Regions from separate parts of the Kitasatospora sp. NPDC059571 genome, predicted to be linked through region 3. Evidence: riboswitches for the same ligand, from Rfam matches in the RefSeq annotation. Region 3 holds a riboswitch; each other region holds the start of a gene.

Region 1 (5,272 bases), on a different contig from region 3:
CCCCGCCGCGCCGCGGCCCGCCCGCGCCCGCGGCCTCCCCCCCGCCCCCCGCCCCCCCCGCGGGGGGGGGGGGGGGCCCGCCGGTCGGGCGCGGGCCGGTCAGTGGATCTCGAGGACCTGTCCGGGGTGGATCATGTCGGGGTCCTCGCCGACGGTGGACTGGTTCTGGTCGTAGAGGTGCTTCCAGCCGCCCAGCTTGTGGGTGTCGGAGATGCCGGACAGCGTGTCGCCCTCGGTGACGGTGTACGTGGTGGGCGCCGGGGTGGCGGCCGGGGCCGGCGTCCCGGTGGTGGCGGGCGCGGCGGGCGTGCCGAGGGTGCCCGGGTCGCCGGCCGGGGTGCCGGCCTGGCCGGTCGGGTCCGCGACTCCGGGGGTGCCGGGGGTGCCGGGGGCGGGCGGGGTGGCCGTGGCGGTGCCCGGGACGCCGGGGGCGGTGGTGGTGCCCGGCGCCGGGGTGGCGGGCGTGGTGGTCGGCGCGGTGGGCGTGCCGGTCGTCGAGGTCGGCGCCTGGCCGTCCTGGGTGGGCGTGCCGGTCGGCGCGGCCGACTGGCCGGTGCCGGTGGCCTGCTCGTACACCTGCTGGCTGGTGGTCCAGTACCAGCCGCCGTCGGCGGCCTGGTACCAGTACAGGCCGGAGGCGTCGCGGCCCTGCATGCCGGGGAAGACCGGGGCCGCGCTGCCGCGCTGGACGGGGGCGGCCGGGTCCGTGGTGGCCGGGGCGGCGGGCGCGGTGGTGGGCGCCGCCGGGGTGGTCGCCGCGGGCGTGGTGGGCTGGGTGGTGGCGCGGCCCTCGCCGGTCAGCCCGGCGGAGGTGGCGCAGGAGCCCCAGTTGGCGGCGCCGCGGTCCGCGAGGATCCGCTCGGCGACCGCGATCTGCTGGTCCCGGGTGGCGTGGTCGGGCTCGGCGGCGTAGGCGTCGCCGCCGTAGGCGACCCAGCTGTGCAGGTCGATCTGGAGCCCGCCGTAGGCACCGTTGCCGGTGTCCTTGGCCCAGTTCCCGGCGCTCGCGCACTGGGCGACCGCGTCCCACGTGGTGGGGGCGACGGCGTGCGCGCCGGTCGCGGTGAGCAGCGGAATGGCGATTCCCGCGCCTGCCACGCCGGCCGCGGCGACGGCCCGCTCGGTCTGGGTGGGGCGGCGGTGGCGGCCGGAGCCGATGAAACCCATCGAGTTCCCTCTCCGCACGCCTGCGAGGTGAGCTGTCGGGTTCGGACCGGGAGGTGGCCCGGCCGCGCGAGGGCGGCTTCACCCCTAGCCGTGGGGACGGCGTGGTACGTGTGGGTCCCCCGTCCCTGCCCAGGGTCTGGTCGGTGACCCGTGTGACGCGGTGGGCAGGGTTCGGCGTGCCGCATCTCGGGCGCCCGTGCTGGCGGGCTGCTACCGGAGATTAGAGGGATCGGTGCCTCAGTAACAAGCTGGCATCCCGACAATCACACAACCATCACGAGTGCACTCGCCGAACGCGCCGGCACGGGGAGCCCGCGCGCCGGTCCGGGGCGCTCCGCGCCCTGCTGTCGCAGGTGGCGGCGGGGGTGGAGCGACGCGTCCCGATTGCCGACCCGATTCACCTGTCGTGTCCGCGTCGTCCTTATCCCGGAAATAGGGCGGAATTCCGGTCGGAATTCCCGAGCGGGAATTCGTCCGGGTTGTGGCGGGGTGGTGGCCGGAATCGGGCCCACGACCTCCGGTGCCGCGGCCGCCAGCGGATGATCATCACACGAACCTCGACGCTCCGGTGACGGTTCGTGGGCCGACCCTGCGGCCGCGCCCGGGCACCGGCCGCGCACACCCCGCCCTTTCCGCAGGTCGCCCCGCGAGCCCTCGCGCGGCCCCGGCGGCCCCCGGCGGTCCGCCGCCGCCCCTCCGTCGCCCCGCCGACCGGCCACCGTCGTCCCTCCCGCCGTCGGCCCGCCCGCGGCGTTCGGCCGCGGGCCTCGTACTTTCGGCCGATCCGGTGCGGGACCGGCGCTCGTACCCTGATCCGGTGCGTGATCCCCGCCGCCCGCTCCGGCACGAGCCCCGCCCGTCCGATCCGCCGGGCTGCTCCTGCTGAGCGCCGTGCCGGTCGCCGCCGGGGCGGCCCGGATCTCCGAACTGGCGGCCGGCGGGCCGGGCGGGCCGCAGGACGCGCGCTTCTTCGCGGCCCCGCTGCCCGTCGTCGTGCACATCGTCGCGGCGAGCGTGTACGGCGTCCTGGGCGCCCTCCGGTTCGCGCCGGGCCTGCGGCGCCGCAGGCCCGGGTGGCACCGGGCCGCCGGCCGGGTCCTGGTGCCCTGCGGGCTGGCGGTCGCGCTCTCCGGTCTGTGGATGACCGTCTCCTATCCCGACGGCCCGGGCGACGGCCGGGTTCTGGCCGGCCTGCGGCTGGTGTTCGGCTCGGCCATGGCGGTCTCGCTCGTCCTCGGGACGACCGCGGTCCTGCGGCGCGACATCGTGCGGCACCGGGCCTGGATGGCCCGCGGCTACGCGATCGGCCTGGGCGCCGGCACGCAGGTGCTGACCCGGCTGCCCAGGATGCTGCTGGTCGGCCGTCCGGGGGTCGCGGTCCGGGCGGTGCTGATGGGGGCGGGCTGGGTGATCAACCTCGCGGTCGTCGAGTGGGCCCTGCGCCGCCGTCCAGCCGGGGGCCCGGCGCGGGCCCGGGGGAGGCGGGCGGGTCAGCCGGCCGGTGCCGGGTCCTCCGGGACGATCGGACGGCTGGCCGGGGTGATCGGGGCGGGCAGGTCGTCCCGGCCGGTGAGGTAACGGTGCACGGCGGCGGCGGCTGCCCGCCCCTCCGCGATCGCCCAGACGATCAGGGACTGGCCGCGGCCGGCGTCGCCCGCGACGAACACCCCGTCCGGGCCGGCCGCGAACCGGTCGTCCCGGGCGAGGTTGCCCTGCGCGTCGATCCGCAGCCCGAACTGCTGCACCAGCCCGGTGTCGGGCTCCGGTCCGAAGAAGCCCAGCGCCAGCAGCACCAGATCGGCGTCCAGCGCGTGCTCGGTGCCGGGCAGCGGGGCCCGGCTGCCCGGCGCGGCGTCGGCGATGCGGACGGCGGAGACCCGGCCGTCCGGGTCGCCGTCGAAGCGCACCGTGGTGGAGGCGTACGCACGGATGTCGCCGTCGGCGCCGTCGCGGGCCGGCCACTGCCGGCCGGCCTCCTCGTGCGAGGTGGTCTCGTGCCGGACCTTCGCGTGGACCGGCCACGGCTGGGCCTCCGGCCGGCCGTCCGGGGGGCGCGGGTTGATGTCCAGCTGCCGTACTCCGGAGGCGAATTGGCGCACCGCGGTGCCCACGCAGTCGGCCGCGGTGTCGCCGCCGCCGATCACCACGACGCGGTGGCCCCGCGCACTGACCGGGGACTCGGCGAGGTCGCCGGCCGCCACCCGGTTGGCCAGCGGCAGGTACTCCATCGCCTGGTGGATGCCGGTGAACTCCCGTCCCGGGACCGGGAGGTCCTTCCACGCCGTGGCGCCGACCGCGAGTACCACCGCGTCGTGCCGGCTCCGCAGCTCGGCGGCCGGGAGGTCCTCGCCGACCGTGACGCCGGTGCGGAACTCCGTCCCCTCGGCGCGGAGTTGGTCGATCCGGCGGTCCAGCCGGTGCTTCTCCAGCCGGAAGTCCGGGATGCCGTAGCGCAGCAGGCCGCCGATCCGGTCGGCCCGCTCGTACACCGTGACGGCGTGGCCCGCGCGGGTCAGCTGCTGGGCGGCGGCCAGCCCCGCGGGGCCGGAGCCGACGACGCCGACGCTCCGGCCGGTCGGCCGGTCGGGCGGGCAGGGCACCTCGTACCCCTGCTCCCAGGCGCGGTCGACGACGGCGAGTTCGACGTTGCGGATGGTGACCGGCTCGGCGATGATCCCGAGCACGCAGGCGCTCTCGCAGGGGGCGGGGCAGAGCCGGCCGGTGAACTCGGGGAAGTTGTCGGTGGCGTGCAGCCGGTCCGCGGCGTCCCGCCAGTCCTGGTCGGCGACCAGCCGGTTCCACTCCGGGACGAGGTTGCCGAGCGGGCAGGCCTGGTGGCAGAACGGGAGGCCGCAGTCCATGCAGCGGGCGGCCTGGCCCCCGATGATCGGCAGCAGCGCCCCCGGCTGGTAGACCTCCTGCCAGTCCCGGACCCGCGCCTCGGCGGCACGCCGGGCGCGGAGCTTCCGCGGCGTGTTCAGGAACGCCTTGGGGTCGGCCATCGTCGGCCTCCAGCGGTGCGGTAGGTCGCTGGACCTTCGGGGGATCGGCGGTGGCGCGTATGCGCACGGTGCCGTGTGGCCACCGTACGCCTGCCCGCTCCGCGGGGGAAGCCGTGGCGACGGCCGGGCCGGGGCCGCGCGGGTCGTGACCCGGCCGTCCGCCCGCGGGTCCGTCCGGACCCTGGCGAGGCGCCGTCGCGCGCAGTAATTTAGTTGATGTCAGCTAAGTATCTTCGAGGGGGAGGGACGGCGATGACTGCACCGGACGGAGGGCCCGCGCCCGCGGCGGCGCCCGGCGGGGCCCGCCGCGGTCTGATCGGGGCGGAGCACCCGCGCTACAAGTGGGTCGCGCTGTCCAACACCACGCTGGGCATGCTGATCGCCACCATCAACTCGTCGATCGTGCTGATCTCGCTGCCCGCGATCTTCAACGGCATCCACCTCGACCCGCTGCAGCCGGGCAACGTCAGCTACCTGCTGTGGATGCTGATGGGCTACATGCTGGTGACTGCGGTGCTGGTGGTCACCCTCGGGCGGATGGGCGACATCTGGGGCCGGGTGCGGATCTACAACGCCGGCTTCCTGATCTTCACGGTCACCTCGGTGGTCCTCTCGCTCGACCCGCTGCAGGGCGGCGGCGGGGCGATCTGGCTGATCGGCTGGCGCGTCGTCCAGGCGATCGGCGGCGCGATGCTGATGGCCAACTCCGCCGCGATCATCACGGACGCCTTCCCGGCCAGCCGGCGCGGCATGGCACTCGGCGTCAACATGGTGGCCGCGATCGCGGGTTCGTTCATCGGCCTGGTGCTGGGCGGGCTGCTCGCCGAGTGGAACTGGAGGTCGATCTTCTGGGTCAACGTGCCCATCGGCATCATCGGCACGGTCTGGGCCTACCGCTCGCTGCGCGAGACCGGCGTGCGCCGCCCCGGCCGGATCGACTGGTGGGGCAACATCACCTTCGCCGCCGGCCTGACCGCGCTGCTCGCGGCGATCACCTACGGCATCCAGCCCTACGGCGGCCGCACCATGGGCTGGACCAACCCCTGGGTCTTGGCCGGCCTGATCGGGGGCACCGCCGTGCTCGGCGTGTTCTGCCTGGTCGA
Region 2 (5,272 bases), on a different contig from region 3:
GTAGAAGCGCGGCAGGGCGTCGTTGACGGCCTCCTCCAGCACCGCGGCACGGCCGAAGCGCTGGTCGATGACGCGGTTCGGGATCTTGCCCTTGCGGAAGCCCGGGACCGAGACCTGCTGGTTGATCTTCTTGTACGCCGCGTCGAGGCTGGGCTTGAGCTCCTCGAAGGGCACCTCGACGGTGAGTCGAACCCGGGTCGGGTTCAGAGTCTCGACGGCGCTCTTCACGGTTAGGTCTCCTATGGGCTTGCGGTCAGGTTGCCCCGCCCGGCGCCGGCCGGGAGGCCGATCGGGCAGGACGGGCGATGGGCGATTGGAGCTGCATCTCCCGTTAGGGGTGGACGGTGAGCGTGACTCCTCGCCCTCGGGCGGTCTGCCTGGGTGTTCACCGCAGGCACCACCACCAGCGGCCCATCCTACCGGTACCACGAAAGCAACAGGGCCCCGCCCGTGTGACGAGACCCTGCCGAAACTGTCGGGGTGACCGGATTCGAACCGACGGCCTTCCGCTCCCAAAGCGGACGCGCTACCAAACTGCGCCACACCCCGTAGTGCCGAGAGGAAGAGTACACGCCGGTCCGGGCCCCCTCCGGTGAATAAGGAGAGCCGCCGCGGCCGAAAGCGGTGTGCATTCGCCCGACCCGACCAGGTAGGCTGACCCCCGTCCCCAACGGCCCACGGGTCGTGCGGGACCACGTGCGGACGGACCTTCGTCAACACACGTACGCGGGCGTAGCTCAATGGTAGAGCCCCAGTCTTCCAAACTGGCCACGCGGGTTCGATTCCCGTCGCCCGCTCCGCAGCGAAGGCCCCAGCTCAGCGACATGATCGCGGAGCCGGGGCCTTCGTCGTTTCGGGGGGACTTCGGGGCGTCGTGCCCGCGCCGTGCCCGATCGGATCGGTCGTACCCGGCCGGGCCCTCCGGACAAGGCCACTGACCGTACGGGGGATCGAGTGCGCTCTCTCCGGCCGGGCCGGGTGGTCCATTCCTGGTCTGCGCAGGCCGTGGAACGGAAGTCCGAGAGGGGAACAACGGCATGCCGGGCCGTCCGGGTCCGCTCGTCGCACCCGGCGTAATACGGGACCCGGCCCGGTTTGAGGGCAGCCAGGTCCGTGGTCGTGAAATGGACGGTTGCCCCGGACCAGGAGTCGTCCTTCGTGGCACCGAAGTGGTCCCTCAATCTGCTGGCGTTCACGGCCCCTGCACAGCACCATGGCCGTCGCGATCGCCGGGCAAAGGCCGGTGTCGTCCCTCGGGGGTGGGAAGTGATCGAGTTCATGGATGCGTACGCGCTGTGGCGGGCGATGCCGTTCCCGCGCGGCGGGCGTGCGGGGTTCGCGGAGATCCACGGTGATCTGGCGGTGGCCGACGAGTACACGACGACGGTGATCCACTTTGTGGAGAAGGGGGTCTTCCGGCCCGCGCCCGTGGACGTCCTGGCGTATCTCGACCAGCTCATGGTGCGGATCGACCGGTTGGCCGAGGGGGCGGACGCCGACGTCCTGGCCGCGGTCCGCGCCTATCACGCATATGCGGTGCTGCTGCGGCTGGTCCATGAGACGTGCCTGGCCGAGGGGGATCGGGCACGGCCCGACCCGGCGGAGGTACCCGCCGCGGGCAGGTGCCGGGACACGCACGACTTCGCCTCCCGCACCCGGGTCGCCGCCGCGGACGTCGTCGACTGGTACAGCGGACCGGCGACCGTTCGGTATGCGGGGAAGGAGCTGTGCGTCCGGGCCGACCTGGTGCGGACCCGCTCCGAGGGGTCGGTGGGCTGGAGCGGTGTGATCACGGCCCGGGAGGCGGATCCCGCGTTCTACGAGCTGTTCGACCACGGGTCGCCGCGGATCCTGACCGCGGACGGGAGCGGCCGCTTCACTGCCGTCGAGTACCGGGCCGGCCACCGCAGCCTGGCGATCCTCGGGAGCGGCCCGGCACCGTTCTGACGCCGCCGCCCGGGACGGCGGGCACGGGTGCCGCGCGCCCCGGCGGGGTCGTGCGGGCCGGTCAGCCCAGGTAGTGGCGGGTGACCGCGGAGGCGACGGCGTCGATGTCCAGCCAGCCGCGGGCGGTGGAGCTGCCGCCGTCGTTCGAGCCGACCGTGTTGTCGTGGCCGGCGTTGAAGATGTCGTCGCCGGCGACCTGGTTGTTGTCGCCGATGACGATGATCCGCTGCTGCGGCGTCGCGGCGGCGCTCGCTGCCGGCAGGCAGGCGGCTCCGGCGACGGCGAGCAGGACGGCGGTGCGCTTGAGGCCTCGGTGCATGAACGTTCCTTCCGCGACGACGGGGGTGTCGTGCCTGCGACGGTAGGCCGCAGCAGGGCCGCGACCAGGAACGTTCGGCCGGTCGGCGGCGTGTTGGTAGAGGCGGGAGGCCTGATGCCCGGTCCGGCCGTGAGGGGGTCAGGCCGGCGGTCCGGGCCGGGCGGTGACCGCCGGTCGGCTGCCGGGCTGCCGGGCACGGCCGAGGCCCGGCCGGAGCTGGTCCGGCCGGGCCTTCGGGTGGCGCGGGTGCGTCAGACGCGGACGCCGTGGGCGGCGAGGTAGGCCACCGGGTCGATGTCGGAGCCGTACGCCGGGCCGGTGCGGACCTCGAAGTGCAGGTGCGGGCCGGTCACGTTGCCGGTCGCACCGGAGAGGCCGATGACCTGGCCGGCGGAGACGGTCTGGCCGACCGAGACCTTGAGGGCCGAGAAGTGGGCGTACTGCGAGTACTTGCCGTCGGCGTGCTTGATGACGACGTTGTTGCCGTAGGCGCCGCCCCAGCCGGCCTCGACGACGGTGCCGGAGGCGATGGCGTGGACCGAGGTGCCGGTGGAGACGACGAAGTCGACACCGGTGTGGTAGCCAGAGGACCAGTTGGAGCCGGCCTTGTGGTACGGGGTGCCCAGCGGCGCGGAGACCGGGGCGACGTAACCGGAGGCGGCGGCGGCCGGCTTGGCGGCCTCGGCGGGCTTCGCGGCCTGGGTGGTCGCGGCGGGCTTCGGGGTGCTCGGCGCGGCGGCGGGCTTCGGCGCGGCGGCCGGCTTGGCGGCCTCGGCCGGCTTCTGGGCCGGGGCCGGGGCGGCGGCCGGGGCCTGCGCGGCGGCGTGGCCGGCCACGGAGAGCTGCTGGCCCGGGAAGATCAGGTTCGGGTTGCCGCCGATGACCTGGCGGTTGTCCTGGTAGAGCTTCTTCCAGCCGCCGTCGACGTGCTGCGCGTTGGCGATCTTGGAAAGGGTGTCGCCACCGACGACCTTGTAGGTGGCGGCAGCGGCCTTGGCCGGAGCCTCGGAGTGCGCGGCGGCCGGAGCAGCGGCGACCGGCGCGGCGGCCTTGGCGGCAGGCGCGGGGGTGGTGTGAGCGCTGGCAGCAGTGGCCGGGATGGCGATGGCAGCGGTGACCACACCGGTGGCGACGGCGAGACGGGACAGACGGGTGCCCAGAACGGACATGGAGTTGTTCCTCTCCGACGCCTGCGAGGTGAGCTGTCGGGTTCGGGCGGGGAGTTCGCCCGGTCGCTGACGCGACTTCACCCCAAGCCGTCCCGGAACTACCGGGCGCGGCACTTACCTTGGGTCCCCCGCTCCTGCCGTGCACAGATTGTGCGTGGCCCCGGACGGCGGCAGGACTCGGCGTTCCGCCCGGTGGCTCGCCCTGGCGATTGCCGGGCAGGACTCGAGGAAAACCGATCGGGCACGTTCGAGGCAAGCCCCGGGCCTGCGGCGCCCGGCGACGATCACGGTGCGGGTGACTCTCCGCTCGGCACGGGTACGCGGAGCGCAATCAACCCAATGACCCTAAGTGTCCGGATCATGGCTTTTTGCCGAGTTCGGGCACCTTCCGTGCGCGGCCGGTCGCGGGCGGGCACGGATCATGGGCCGGCCGGTGACGCTGGTCACCCGGGGGTTCGACGACCGGCTTCGGGGTACCCCGCAGGGCTCCCCCGGCCCGCCGGGCGCCCGGTTTCCCCGGCCACCTGCCCGGCCGATAGCCTCGCCGCGTCCAGATGTTCGACCGTTGTCGAGCCGCCCCCGCCGGGCGGCCGGGTGAGGAGCCACGGGGTGCGCCCGCAGGAGCGGCTGGATGTCATCCAGCGCAGTGTGGTCCGGGAGATGGCGCGCTTCGGCCGGGACTTCACGGTCGACGGCAGCGTCGTCCGGGGCCCGGGCACGACCGCGGTGGCGGTACGGGAGCACGCCGGCGAGGCCGGCCAGTCCGGGCACGTCGACCTCGGATACGTCCTCGACCTCGGCCGGGCGGACGGCCGGGTGGTCTGGGACTGCACCGCGGGCCTCGGCCGCACCGAGGAGGAGCAGCTGGAGAGCGCCGTCCGGATGTGGGCGACGACCACCGCGGCCGCGGTCGTGGAGCTCCAGGACGGGCGCGGCGAGCACGGCGACCACTACCGGACCGAGCTGCTGCCCGGCTGGCAGGCGGTGCAGGGGCCGGCCGCGGTGTTCGGCTTCGGCAGCGACCGGCTCGCGGACTGGCTGGCCGGACACCAGGTGCTGCCGGAGCTGGCCGAGGCCCTGCTGCCGGAGCTGGCCGGGCCGGGGGCGGCCGGGGTGACGGGCGTGAAGCTGTTCCTGGGCGGGCGCCTGGGCGCGGACGTGGCCGAGGTGCGGGTCGCCGGAGAGGTCTCCGAGCGGGCGTCCGCGGCGCTGCGCGCGCTGGCCTGGCCGCGCGGCGAACGGCTCTGCTGGGCGCGGTTGTTCGTCCTGCTGGTGGCGGACGACGCGGCGGAGCCCGGGGCGGTGGCGCACCCGGCGGCCGCCGCGGGGGCGGGCCCGGACGTCCCGGCGGCACCGGTGCAGGCACCGCGCCGCGGGCTGCTGGACCGCTGGCGCCGGCCGCGCGCGGACCGCCGCCCGTCCTGAGCCGGTCGGCCCCGGCGGACGGGCGGTGCGGCCCGGTGGTTCAGCTGGCCACGGACGAGATGGTCTTCGCGAGCTGGTTGAGGAAGTCCTGGATCGGCCGCGCGGCCGTGGACTGGCTCACCATGAAGCCGAAGAGGGCGGCGATGATCGCGTGGCTGGTCTTCAACTGCTTGTTGCGGATGAAGATCACGACGATCACGCCGAACAGGAACAACGCGGAGACGGAGAAGGCCACCCGAACTCACTTCCTCAAACTCTGCCGGGAGTTCACGGCGGAACCCCGTGTCGAAGCCGGCCTGCGGCCAGCGCCGACCGTCCCTGAAAACTGACCGGCCGATCCCGCCGTCATGGAGATGCCCCGCCGCGCCGTACCGCATGCTTCCCGCCGCGCACGCTGCCCCCCAAATCCCCC
Region 3 (5,272 bases):
CGTCCAGGCGCAGGTGACCGCGCTGCGCGACGCCACCGTGGTGGCCGCCGCCGGCGGCGCCCGGCCCGAGGAGAACGGCCTGGCCCGCCGCACCGTCGCCGAACTCGTCCTCGACCGGGTGATCGCCCGGGCGCTGGCCGACCGCGGACTGACGGTCACCGCAGGGGAGATCGACAAGCAGCGGCAGGCCGATGCCGCGATGCTCGGCGGCGAGCAGGCGCTGGAGCACGCGCTGGTGCTGCGCCAGGGCGTGGACGCCGCGGGCATCCCGGCCTTCTACCGCCAGCAGCTGGGTATCCGGAAGATCGCCGCCGCCCAGGGCCTGGACGCGCAGACCCCGCAGGGCGACGCCGCCGTGCGCAAGGCGCTGGCCGAGGCGGGCGCCGCCCTGAAGATCGAGATCAACCCCCGCTACGGCCGCTGGGACCCGCAGCAGATCGCCCTGGTGGACGCGGTCACCGACTGGCTGCCGCAGCGCCCCGCCACCGCCTGACCGGCCCTTCCCGCCCCGCTCCCGCGGCCGGACACGGCCGCGGGCGGCGGACGCCGGAGGGTAGGTTCGGGGTGTGGAGACTCCGAAGCTGATCCTGCTCACCACCACCCACCGGATCGCCCCCGGGCTGCTGTCCTGGCCGGCCTGGGAGGCCCTGCGCTCGGCCGGCCGGGTGCTGGCCGCCGACCCGTCCCACCCGCAGCTGCCCGCGCTGCGCCAGGCCGGCGTCGAGGCGGAGATCGTCGAGCGGGCCTCCGCGCCGGCGCTCGCCCGGCTGCTGGTCGAGGCCTCGCCCGTGGTGTTCCTCGGCAGCCCGGACGGCGACCCGGGCCTCACCGACGCGCTGGCCCGCCTCGCCGTGGAGGAGGCCGGCGCCGTACCGGAGATCGAACTGCTGCCCGGCTCCTACGACCTGCCGGGGGCGCGGCTGCTGGACCTCGCCTCGGTGATGGACCGGCTGCGCTCGCCCGGCGGCTGCCCCTGGGACGCCGAGCAGACCCACGAGACGCTGGTGAAGTACCTGGTGGAGGAGGCCTTCGAGCTGGTCGAGGCGATCGAGGAGGGTGACCGCGCGACCCTCCGGGAGGAGCTCGGCGACGTGCTCCTCCAGGTCTTCTTCCACTCCCGGATCGCCGAGGAGCACCCGGACGACCCGTTCTCCGTCGACGACGTGGCCGGCGACATCGTGGAGAAGCTGATGTACCGCCACCCGCACGTCTTCGGCGACGTCCGGGCGGAGGGGTCGGCCCAGGTGGAGGCCAACTGGGAGGAGCTCAAGGCCGCCGAGAAGCAGCGCGATTCGGTGCTCGACGGCGTGCCCGCCGGGCTGCCGGCGCTGGCGTACGCCGCGAAGCTGGTCTCCCGGGTCCGCCGGGCCGGCTTCACCGCCGTGCCGGACGCCCCGTACGAGCTGCCCGGCGAGCTGACCGCGGACAGCGCCGGGGAGCTGCTGCTCGCGGTGGCGCAGCGCGGCCACGACGCGGGGATCGACGTGGACGCGGCGCTGCGCGCGGCGGCCCGCCGCTACCGTGCGGCGGTGCGGGCCGCGGAGGGGCTGAGCGGCTGACGCTGCGGCGGGACGACCTCGCCGATCGCCTCGCCGACCAGGGCGAGCAGCTCGGCCAGCGGGTCGAGGTGGCCGGGCAGCTCGGCCAGCGGGACGATCCGCTCGCCGTGCGGGCCGGCGACCGCGAACAGGTCGATCGGGCCGAGGTGCTTGGCGGCGGTGGCCACCAGGGCGGCGATGTCGCTGGGCTGGTGGACGTCGCCGCTGACGCCGACCACCGGGCAGCCCGGCCGGTCGAGCTCGGTCGCGAGGTCCTCGGCGACGCCGGGGCGGAGGTCGGCGACGAGCATCCCCCTGGCACCCGCGGCGGCGAAACGCCGGGCCAGGTCGCCGCCGTCGCCCCCGCTGAGTACCGCGATGACCACCACTGCCCCGGCTACTCGCATGGCCTGCTCCTCCTTGAGCGTCCCCCGCGAACGGCACCGCACGGCCGTCACCACGGTTATCGGAGGATGGTAGGCACCCCGCGACCCTCCGCAACAGGGATTACCCCCCAGGTGACCAGACTCACGCCCGACCGGGTCAAGATACGGTCTGGAACATGCCGGACACCCCCCAGACCCACCGGCCCGAGCTCTTCACGTGGGAGTTCGCGGCCGACCCCTACCCCGCGTACGCATGGCTGCGCGAGCACGCGCCGGTGCACCGCACTACCCTGCCGAGCGGGGTGGAGGCGTGGCTGGTCACCCGGTACGCGGACGCCCGGCAGGCGCTCGCCGACGCCCGGCTCTCCAAGAACCCGGTGCACCACAGCGAGCAGGCGCACCGCACCGGGCGGGTCGGCATCCCGGGGGAGCGCCAGGCCGACCTGATGACCCACCTGCTGAACATCGACCCGCCGGACCACACCCGGCTGCGGCGGCTGGTGTCAAAGGCGTTCACCCCGCGCCGGGTGGCGGAGTTCGCGCCGCGGGTGCAGCAGCTCACCGACCGGCTGATCGACTCCTTCGCCGAGCGGGGCACCGCCGACCTGATCCACGAGTTCGCCTTCCCGCTGCCGATCTACGCGATCTGCGACCTGCTCGGCGTGCCGGCCGAGGACCAGGACGACTTCCGCGACTGGGCCGGCATGATGATCCGACACCACGCCGGCCGGCGCGGCGGCGTCGGCCGGGCCGTGAAGAAGATCCGCGGCTACCTGGCCGAGCTGATCCACCGCAAGCGCGCCGACCTCGGCGACGACCTGATCTCCGGGCTGATCCGGGCCAGCGACCACGGCGAGCACCTGACCGAGAACGAGGCCGCGGCGATGGCCTTCATCCTGCTCTTCGCCGGCTTCGAGACCACGGTCAACCTGATCGGCAACGGTCTGTACGCGCTGCTGCGCAACCCCGGGCAGCGGGCACTGCTGCAGGAGTCGGTGGCGCTCGGGGAGAGCGGGCTGCTGGAGACCGGGATCGAGGAGCTGCTGCGCTACGACGGTCCGGTGGAGCTGGCCACCTGGCGGTTCGCCACCCGGCCGCTGACCATCGGCGGCACGGACATCCCGGTCGGCGACCCGGTGCTGGTGGTGCTGGCCGCGGCCGACCGCGACCCGGCGCGCTTCTCCGACGAGAACACCCTGGACCTGGCCCGCACCGACAACCCGCACCTCGGGTTCGGCCACGGCATCCACTACTGCATCGGCGCCCCGCTGGCCCGGCTCGAGGGCCGGGCGGCGCTGGCCACCCTGCTGACCCGGCTGCCCGACCTGGAGCTCGCCGCCGACCCGGCCGAGCTGCGCTGGCGGGGCGGCCTGATCATGCGCGGGCTGCGCGAGCTCCCGGTCTCCTTCACGCCGTCCGGGAGGTGACCCGGCGACCGGGGCGGGGCACCCGGCCGGACCAGCTGACGGCGTGTCGGTGCGGTGCGTGTCGCCGGGTCCCCGAATGCCCGTCAAACCGGACAAATCGGTTTCGTTCGTGGGCGATAATCGCGGCGTCGTAATTCTTGCGTGATATCGGCGATATGAGCTTGTGATTGGTCGTTCGATCTGCCTACTCTCCGGATCGGCCTGCACCGGCGGGCCTCGGTCGCGGAACGCCGAATCCTGTCCACCGCGCACCGACACACCGGACAAGACCCAGGACAGGGGCGGGGGAACCACGTTCGTCGCCGTCCCCACGGCTAGGGGTGAAGCCGCGTCAGCAGGTCCCCTCCTGCTCCCCGCGGCCGGGCCACGCCTCCCGGTCCGAACCCGACAGCTCACCTCGCAGGCGTTCGGAGAGGGACAACCCATGCTCTTCACCGGACCTGGCCGCCACCGCCGCCGCACCTCCGCCCAGAAGGCGGTCGCCGTCGCGGGCGTCACCGGCGCCGGCCTCGCCCTGCCGCTGCTCACCGCCGCCGGTGCGACCGCCGCACCGGTGTCCACCTGGGAGAAGGTCGCCCAGTGCGAGAGCGGCGGGAACTGGAGCATCAACACCGGCAACGGCTTCTACGGAGGACTGCAGTTCACCGCCGGCACCTGGCGCGGCTTCGGCGGTACCAGGTACGCGGCCTACGCCCACCTGGCCACCAAGGGCCAGCAGATCGCCGTCGCCGAGAAGGTCCTCGCGTCCCAGGGGCCCGGCGCGTGGCCGGTCTGCTCCAAACGCGCCGGCCTGACCCGCGGCGGCGCGCCCGCCAAGGCCGACACCGCCGAGGGCGGCAGTACCGGCGGCCCCCGCTCCGCCGGCGCCCCGCAGTTCCCGGGCCAGGCCGGCTGGGACGCCGAGGCGGCCGTGTACTGGTACCCGAAGAACGGCGGCTGGTACTGGACCGCGCACCGGGAGATCTACCAGCGGTACGCCGGTACCGCGGACCGCCCGGCGCCGGAGGACGCCACCGACACGGCCGACACCGCCGACGGCGGTGAACGCACCCTCCAGGCCGTACCGCTGCCCGAGGTCGGCCGCGAGGACTACACCGTGCGGCCCGGTGACACCCTGTCGGGCATCGCCGCCGACCGGCAGCTGCCGGGCGGCTGGGAGCAGCTCTACGCGGCCAACCGCGCGGTGGTGGGCGCCGACCCCGACCTGATCCTGCCCGGCCAGCAGCTGCGGCTCGGCTGACGCCCCACCGGGCCCGCCCGGACCGGCCCCGGCCCACCGCCTCCCCGCCCCGCCGCCCGCGGGGGCGGGGAGGCCCGGCCGGGCCCGGCTGCCGTCCTCCAGGTGAACTACCGGCGAGTAGTCGGGCCACACGGTGAGACAGGGCCATGCCCGGCATGGCCCGGCGGGCCCGTGCGGCTAGGCTCTGGTCGTAACGACCCTCATCCGCTTCCGCTAGGAGATGCCTCGTGCCGTCCATTGATGTCGTCGTAGCCCGCGAAATCCTCGACTCCCGCGGCAACCCCACGGTCGAGGTCGAGGTCGGCCTCGACGACGGCAGCACCGGTCGTGCCGCTGTCCCGTCCGGTGCCTCCACCGGCGCCTTCGAGGCCCTGGAGCTCCGCGACGGCGACAAGAACCGCTACTTCGGCAAGGGCGTGGAGAAGGCCGTCCTCGCCGTCATCGAGCAGATCGGCCCCGAGCTGGTCGGCTACGACGCCACCGAGCAGCGCCTGATCGACCAGGCCATGCTCGACCTGGACGCCACCCCGGACAAGTCCTCGCTCGGCGCCAACGCGATCCTCGGCGTCTCCCTCGCCGTGGCGCACGCCGCCTCCGAGGCCAGCGACCTGCCGCTCTTCCGCTACCTGGGCGGCCCGAACGCGCACGTCCTGCCGGTGCCGATGATGAACATCCTCAACG
Region 4 (5,272 bases), on a different contig from region 3:
ACAGGAAGAACGTCATCGAGGCCTTGTACTGCTCGGCGAGCTTGAGGAAGCGGGCGAACTGGCCGTCGTCCGTCGCGCCGGCACCGTCCCAGGAGAACACCACGAACTGCGGCGGCTGCTCGCCGGGCTTCAGCTTCTCCGGCTTGGGCTGGTTGGGCTGGGCGCCCGTGTCGGACGTCGATCCGTCGCCCAGCGGCGTCCCCTGGACCGGCTTGCCCGACCCGGCTCCGGCGCTGCCGTTTCCGCTTCCCGGGCCGCCCGAGTCCCGGGAAACGGAACCGGTGCTGCCACAGGCGGCGACTGCCCCCAGTGCCGCGGTGGCCGCACCGGCACTCAGCACAGCCCTGCGCGAGATGCTGCTCATGGTCTCCCCTACCGCATGGTGTCCGCGCGCTCGTGGGACGCACCGGCTCCCGAGGGGGCCGGTGCGACGCCGACAAAATCGGACAATTGATCTGTTTCGCTGCCCAAGGATGTCACGTCCGCCCTGTGGTCCCGCAACGCCGTTCTCATCCGATATTCATCACGCACGCGGGCCGGGGGCGGCTCCCGGGCAGCCCTCTCTGTTGCCGTCCTGAGACAGATCCCGTGGCCGCGCACGGCCGGCGAGGACGGGAGGCCGGGGATGGGGGGCGTCAGGCAAGCGCGAGGGCGCGGCGCCGACGCCGGACCAGGCGGGCCACCCCGGCGCTGATCAGGCTGGCTGCGGCGCAGGAGACGCCCATGCTCAGCCAGGCCGTGTTGAACCAGTGGCTGTTGAGCCAGCCGAGGCTGACGATGTATGCGGCCCAGACGACGGCCGCCAGCGCGGACCAGCGCAGGAAGACGCGGGACGCTGCGGGCGAGTGGCCGACGGCAAGATCGATGATGGTCCGTCCGGCGGGAACGAACCGGGCGATGATCACGATGAGGGCGGCGGCCCGACTGGTCCGCTGGGCGAGGCTCTGCTGGACGCGCTCCACGCTGGCGGCGAGCTCCGGACGGCGGTCCAGCCGCCGGCGTACGGACGGTGCGCCCCGACGGGCCAGCTGCAGCAGGAGGAGGTCACCGAGGAACGAGGCGACGGCGACACCCAGGCCCAGCAGGACCGGAGCCCCGTCCATGTCGGAGGTCCTGAGCACCGCGAGGATCACCAGGGTGCCGCTGGGCAGGAACGGCAGGAACGCGTCGCCGAGTACGGCGAAGAGCGCCAACGCGCAGATCCATGACGGTCCCAGTACCGCTGCGGCGTCCATCGTGGACCTCCCTCCAGACCGCCCAGGAGGAGAGCAGTGCTGCGAGGCGTAACGCTAGCGAGTCGACCTTTCATGCCGTGAAGCACCCCCCTGTGCTCAGCCTCACAGGAGGGCGCTCACCAGGGCATGCGGGGCAGGGACAGCCCTGCGATCGGATCGGCACAACCCCGGCCGCACCGCAGGAGAGAGGGGGGAATGGGGCGAGGGCCCGGGGGGGGGGGGGGGCAAACGGTCGGGAGGGGCCGTGCGGGTCGGCGGAGCCGGCCCCGGTGCCGGGGGACGGGTCAGGAGACGTCCCGGTCGGCGGCGGCCGCCGCCCGGTCGGTGCCGCCGTCGGGCAGCTCGGTGCCGGTCACGGCCTTGGCGTCGCCCGTCCGGTGCTGCGGGCCGTCGGCGTGGGCGCTGGGGGCGGTCAGCGAGGCGACGACGCCGACCGCGAGCGAGGCAAAGGCGAGCATGCTGCGCTTCTTCATGCCCTGCCCAACGAGCCGTCCGGTCCGCGGTTACGCGGCCGGCGCGGCGGCGCGGCCGGTGTAGCGTGCGGCCGATCGACCCGGGGCGGGCCCGGGTCCGCGAGGAGGCAGGGCGCCATGCCGTTCATCAACGTCAAGCAGCTGGCCGGCCGCACGCCGGAGCAGCGGGCGGAGATCGCCCGGGAGCTGACCGCCGCGTACACCCGGGTCACCGGCGTGGACCCGGCGGCGGTCTGGGTCCTGATCGAGGAACTGCCGGCGGAGAACTGGGCGGCCGGCGGCGAGACCTACGCGGCCAAGCGGGCGGCCGCCGCTGCCGGCGGGGCGGACGGCTCGGGCGGGACGGGCGAGGCCGGGCCGGCGGGCGGCTGACCGGGCCGCGGCCCGCCGGGGCGTCAGATCCCGTCGACCTTGAACGGGTCGTGCTCGGCCAGCAGCTTCTCCAGCCGGGCCTGGTCCACCCGCGAGGTGAGCTCGCCCGCGTCCTGGCGGTCGCGGACCACCTTGGCCAGGGTGAACGCCGAGGTCACCACGTACAGCAGGGCGACCGCGAGGAACGCGCGCATCCAGGCGCTCACCGGGAGGCAGGCGATGCCGACCGCCAGGGCGGCCAGCGCGAGGGCGAAGGACAGGACGGCCTGGACGTAGTACGCGGCCGTGGTGCGGGGCTGCATCGGTGCGCTCATGCCTGCAGCATCCCGGAGCGCCGGCGGCGGCACATGAGTACGGATACCCAAGTGCGCCGTCACCTCCCGTGACGGTCCCGGACCGGCCGCTTGGCAAACCGTCACAAATCGCCCAAGTCCCCCGAGCCCGGTGCAAGTCCGTAACCGAGAGCACTTGGAATCCGGGGGGACCTCGCATTAACGTTTGATAACGCAGCGCGGTCGGCAACGCCGTACCCGAACGGCACCGTGCGCGTGTCGCTCAATCCCGCGGACCACCCCTGCGGTGGACCCGGGAGCCGGGGAACCACGTTCCTTGGGGTGAATCGGCCGGGCCCTGGCCCTGCCGTAGGAGACCTTCCTGCTCCGAACCCGTCAGCTAACCCGGTCGGCGAGAGGGAAGGAAAGGAGTCCGCCCCCGTGGCGTCGACGACCTCGGCGGATCCCACCGCCGCACCCACCCAGCTCCTCGACCACCCCTGGGAGCAGGCCGATCCGGCCCGCCACCGGCTGCCCCGCCAGACCCGGGGCGGCAGCCCGCTGCTCGGTGTCACCGCGACCATGGCCGCCACCTTCGGCGCCGCCGGCCTGACCGCCGCCGCCGCGGGCCCGGCCGCCGCCGCGGAGCCCGCCGTGTCCGCGCCCGACGGCGCCCAGGGCGCCGCCGACCCCGGCCTCGCCCTCGCCGCCCGGATCCAGCAGCAGGCCGACACCCGGACGGCCGCCGAGGAGACCGCCCGGCTCGCCGCCGCGCAGGAGGCCGAGGCCCGCCGCGCCGCCGCTGCCGTCCAGGCACCCGTCGCCGCCCCGGCCGCCCGCCCCCGGACCGACGCGCCCTCCGCCCCCTTCGCCGCACCGCTGTCCGGCTTCTCGCTCGGCGCCGTGTACGGGCCCGGCGGCTCGCACTGGGCCGCCCTGCACACCGGGCTCGACTTCGAGGCCCCCGCCGGCACCCCGGTCACCGCCGTCGGCGACGGCACCGTCACCTCGGCCGGCTGGGCGGGCTCGTACGGCTACCGCGTCGTGCAGACCCTGCCCGACGGCACCGAGATCTGGTACTGCCACCTCGCCCGGCTCGGCGCCACCTCCGGCCACGCCCCCACCGGCACCGTCCTCGGCGCCGTCGGCGCCACCGGCAGCGTCACCTCGCCCCGGCTCCACCTGGAGATCCGCCCGGGCGGCGGCGCGCCGACCGACCCGCAGCCCTGGCTGCAGGCCCGGGGCATCCGGGTCTAACCCGCTTCCGGCCCGTCCACCTGCTGCCCGGCGGGCGCCCAGCCGTCCGGGAGCGGGCGGCCCTCAGCGAGCGCCCGGTCCTCCGCGTACGCGCGGAGCTCCTCCGTGCCCGGCTCCGGCGCGAGGTCGGGATACTCCGCGACCAGCAGCTCCGGCAGGCCGGGGACCGTCCACTGCCCGCACAGCCACAGCGCGGCATCCTCGGCGACTGCCTCGAACTCCTCGAACCCGCCTGCGAGTTCCTCCGGCATCGGCTCGCCCATTGCGGTCAGCGCGGCCAGGTTCCGGTAGCTGCGACGCATCAGCCCGTGCTCCAGCAGCCGCCGCGCACCGTCGGTGGCCATGCCGATCGACAGCAGGTGCGCCCGGCTCCACAGCAGTTCCGCGTCCGGGCCGGCCACCGCGTCCAGCTCGCCGCCGTCCACCAGCGCCGCGTACGCCGCGACCCGCTCCTCGGGCGAGAGCTCGCGGAACGCGTCCAGCCAGGCCCGCACCGCGTCCCAGTCGCCGGTGTGCACGCCGTGCGCCTCCAGCAGCAGGGTGTACAGCCGCGGCCAGGTCAGCAGCTGGGGCCGGCGCAGCAGCGTGGTCAGCAGCTCGCCCTGCCACTCCGCCTCCGCGTGCAGCCGCTCCTGCCGCTTGGCGTTCAGCCGGCGCGCCCACCGCTGACGGTCGATCAGCAGCCGCACCGCCGCGCCGTACGCCGCGGGATCCCCGACCGGCTGGACGTACAGGTGCAGGCGCTCGTGTAGCAGCTGCTCCAGCACCGCGGACCCCAGCTCGGGGAAGCCGTCGTGCAGCGGGGCCCCGCCCAGCTCCAGCAGGGTCAGCACCGTCCGCAGCACGTCCTCGGGCACCGGCTCCAGGCCCTGCCCGTCCGCCCAGGCGAGCAGGTCCTCGGTGCGGGTGTACGGGATGAGCTGCAGGTCTTCGTCATTCACGTCCCGTACCGTAGCCGCTGCACCGCGGCCCCGCGCGGGAGGAGCCGACGGGCGACCGGTCGGGGGTAGGGTCGGCCGGCATGACACCCGAACAGGTCCCGTCGGTGCGGCCGGTCCGGCTGACCGGCCCGCGCCTGGCGATCCGCGAGTTCCACCTCACCCCGCAGGACGTCGACGGGCTGCACGCCGTCTTCGGCGATGCGGAGACCGCCCGCTTCCTGCCCTTCGAGCCGCGCGACGCCGAGGAGTGCGCCGACCAGATCGAGCTGTACCTGGAGGAGGCGGAGAAGCGGCCGCGCACCGTCTACCGGCTCGCGGTCACCCTGCGCTCCGACGGCCGGCCCGCCGATGCGCCCCCCGTCGGCCAGGCCGTGCTCGGGCTCGACGGCGACCGCGCCGGCACGCTCGGGTACGCGCTCCGCCGCGACCTGTGGGGCAACGGGTACGCCGGGGAGATCGTCGCGATGCTCTGCGGGCTGGGCTTCGGCCGGCTCCGGCTGCACCGCCTCGCGGCCCGGGTCGACCCGGCGAACACCGCCTCGGCCCGGGTGCTCACCCGAGCCGGATTCCACCTCGAGGGCCGGATCCGGCACGACCTCTTCCTGCACGGCACCTGGCACGACTCCGACCAGTTCTCGCTGCTGGAGGACGAGTGGGTGGAGGAGGCCGCAGGGCAGGGGTAGGGCCAGCCCCACCCCGGACTCGGCAGCAGGCTCCATTCC

What was found. A riboswitch is a leader RNA that binds a small molecule or an ion and turns the genes downstream of it on or off. The one in region 3 is predicted to bind cyclic di-AMP.
Region 1: linked by a shared signal. The riboswitch ahead of ACFV0G_RS28740 (transglycosylase family protein) and the one ahead of ACFV0G_RS15120 (transglycosylase family protein) in region 3 are both predicted to bind cyclic di-AMP.
Region 2: linked by a shared signal. The riboswitch ahead of ACFV0G_RS02395 (peptidoglycan DD-metalloendopeptidase family protein) and the one ahead of ACFV0G_RS15120 (transglycosylase family protein) in region 3 are both predicted to bind cyclic di-AMP.
Region 4: linked by a shared signal. The riboswitch ahead of ACFV0G_RS07625 (M23 family metallopeptidase) and the one ahead of ACFV0G_RS15120 (transglycosylase family protein) in region 3 are both predicted to bind cyclic di-AMP.

The regions. Positions count from the first base shown of each region.
Region 1 covers NZ_JBHWBW010000343.1:23-5,294, forward strand. The annotation lists gene ACFV0G_RS28740 (transglycosylase family protein) at 100-1,167, opposite strand; cyclic di-AMP (ydaO/yuaA leader) riboswitch at 1,169-1,319, opposite strand; gene ACFV0G_RS28745 (DUF2306 domain-containing protein) at 2,059-2,745, shown strand; gene ACFV0G_RS28750 (glutamate synthase subunit beta) at 2,658-4,169, opposite strand; gene ACFV0G_RS28755 (MFS transporter) at 4,422-5,272, shown strand, end outside.
Region 2 covers NZ_JBHWBW010000007.1:25,904-31,175, forward strand. The annotation lists gene tig (trigger factor) at 1-228, opposite strand, end outside; tRNA gene ACFV0G_RS02375 (tRNA-Pro) at 476-549, opposite strand; tRNA gene ACFV0G_RS02380 (tRNA-Gly) at 727-797, shown strand; gene ACFV0G_RS02385 (hypothetical protein) at 1,267-1,947, shown strand; gene ACFV0G_RS02390 (hypothetical protein) at 2,009-2,266, opposite strand; gene ACFV0G_RS02395 (peptidoglycan DD-metalloendopeptidase family protein) at 2,518-3,435, opposite strand; cyclic di-AMP (ydaO/yuaA leader) riboswitch at 3,441-3,600, opposite strand; gene ACFV0G_RS02400 (DUF6348 family protein) at 4,045-4,860, shown strand; gene ACFV0G_RS02405 (hypothetical protein) at 4,901-5,095, opposite strand.
Region 3 covers NZ_JBHWBW010000107.1:9,814-15,085, forward strand. The annotation lists gene ACFV0G_RS15100 (hypothetical protein) at 1-493, shown strand, start outside; gene ACFV0G_RS15105 (MazG family protein) at 567-1,559, shown strand; gene ACFV0G_RS15110 (SDR family NAD(P)-dependent oxidoreductase) at 1,517-1,945, opposite strand; gene ACFV0G_RS15115 (cytochrome P450) at 2,101-3,351, shown strand; cyclic di-AMP (ydaO/yuaA leader) riboswitch at 3,570-3,771, shown strand; gene ACFV0G_RS15120 (transglycosylase family protein) at 3,776-4,591, shown strand; gene eno (phosphopyruvate hydratase) at 4,819-5,272, shown strand, end outside.
Region 4 covers NZ_JBHWBW010000041.1:8,899-14,170, forward strand. The annotation lists gene ACFV0G_RS07600 (hypothetical protein) at 1-364, opposite strand, end outside; gene ACFV0G_RS07605 (DedA family protein) at 636-1,235, opposite strand; gene ACFV0G_RS07610 (hypothetical protein) at 1,520-1,708, opposite strand; gene ACFV0G_RS07615 (4-oxalocrotonate tautomerase family protein) at 1,826-2,080, shown strand; gene ACFV0G_RS07620 (YiaA/YiaB family inner membrane protein) at 2,104-2,394, opposite strand; cyclic di-AMP (ydaO/yuaA leader) riboswitch at 2,623-2,782, shown strand; gene ACFV0G_RS07625 (M23 family metallopeptidase) at 2,794-3,609, shown strand; gene ACFV0G_RS07630 (hypothetical protein) at 3,606-4,550, opposite strand; gene ACFV0G_RS07635 (GNAT family N-acetyltransferase) at 4,631-5,233, shown strand.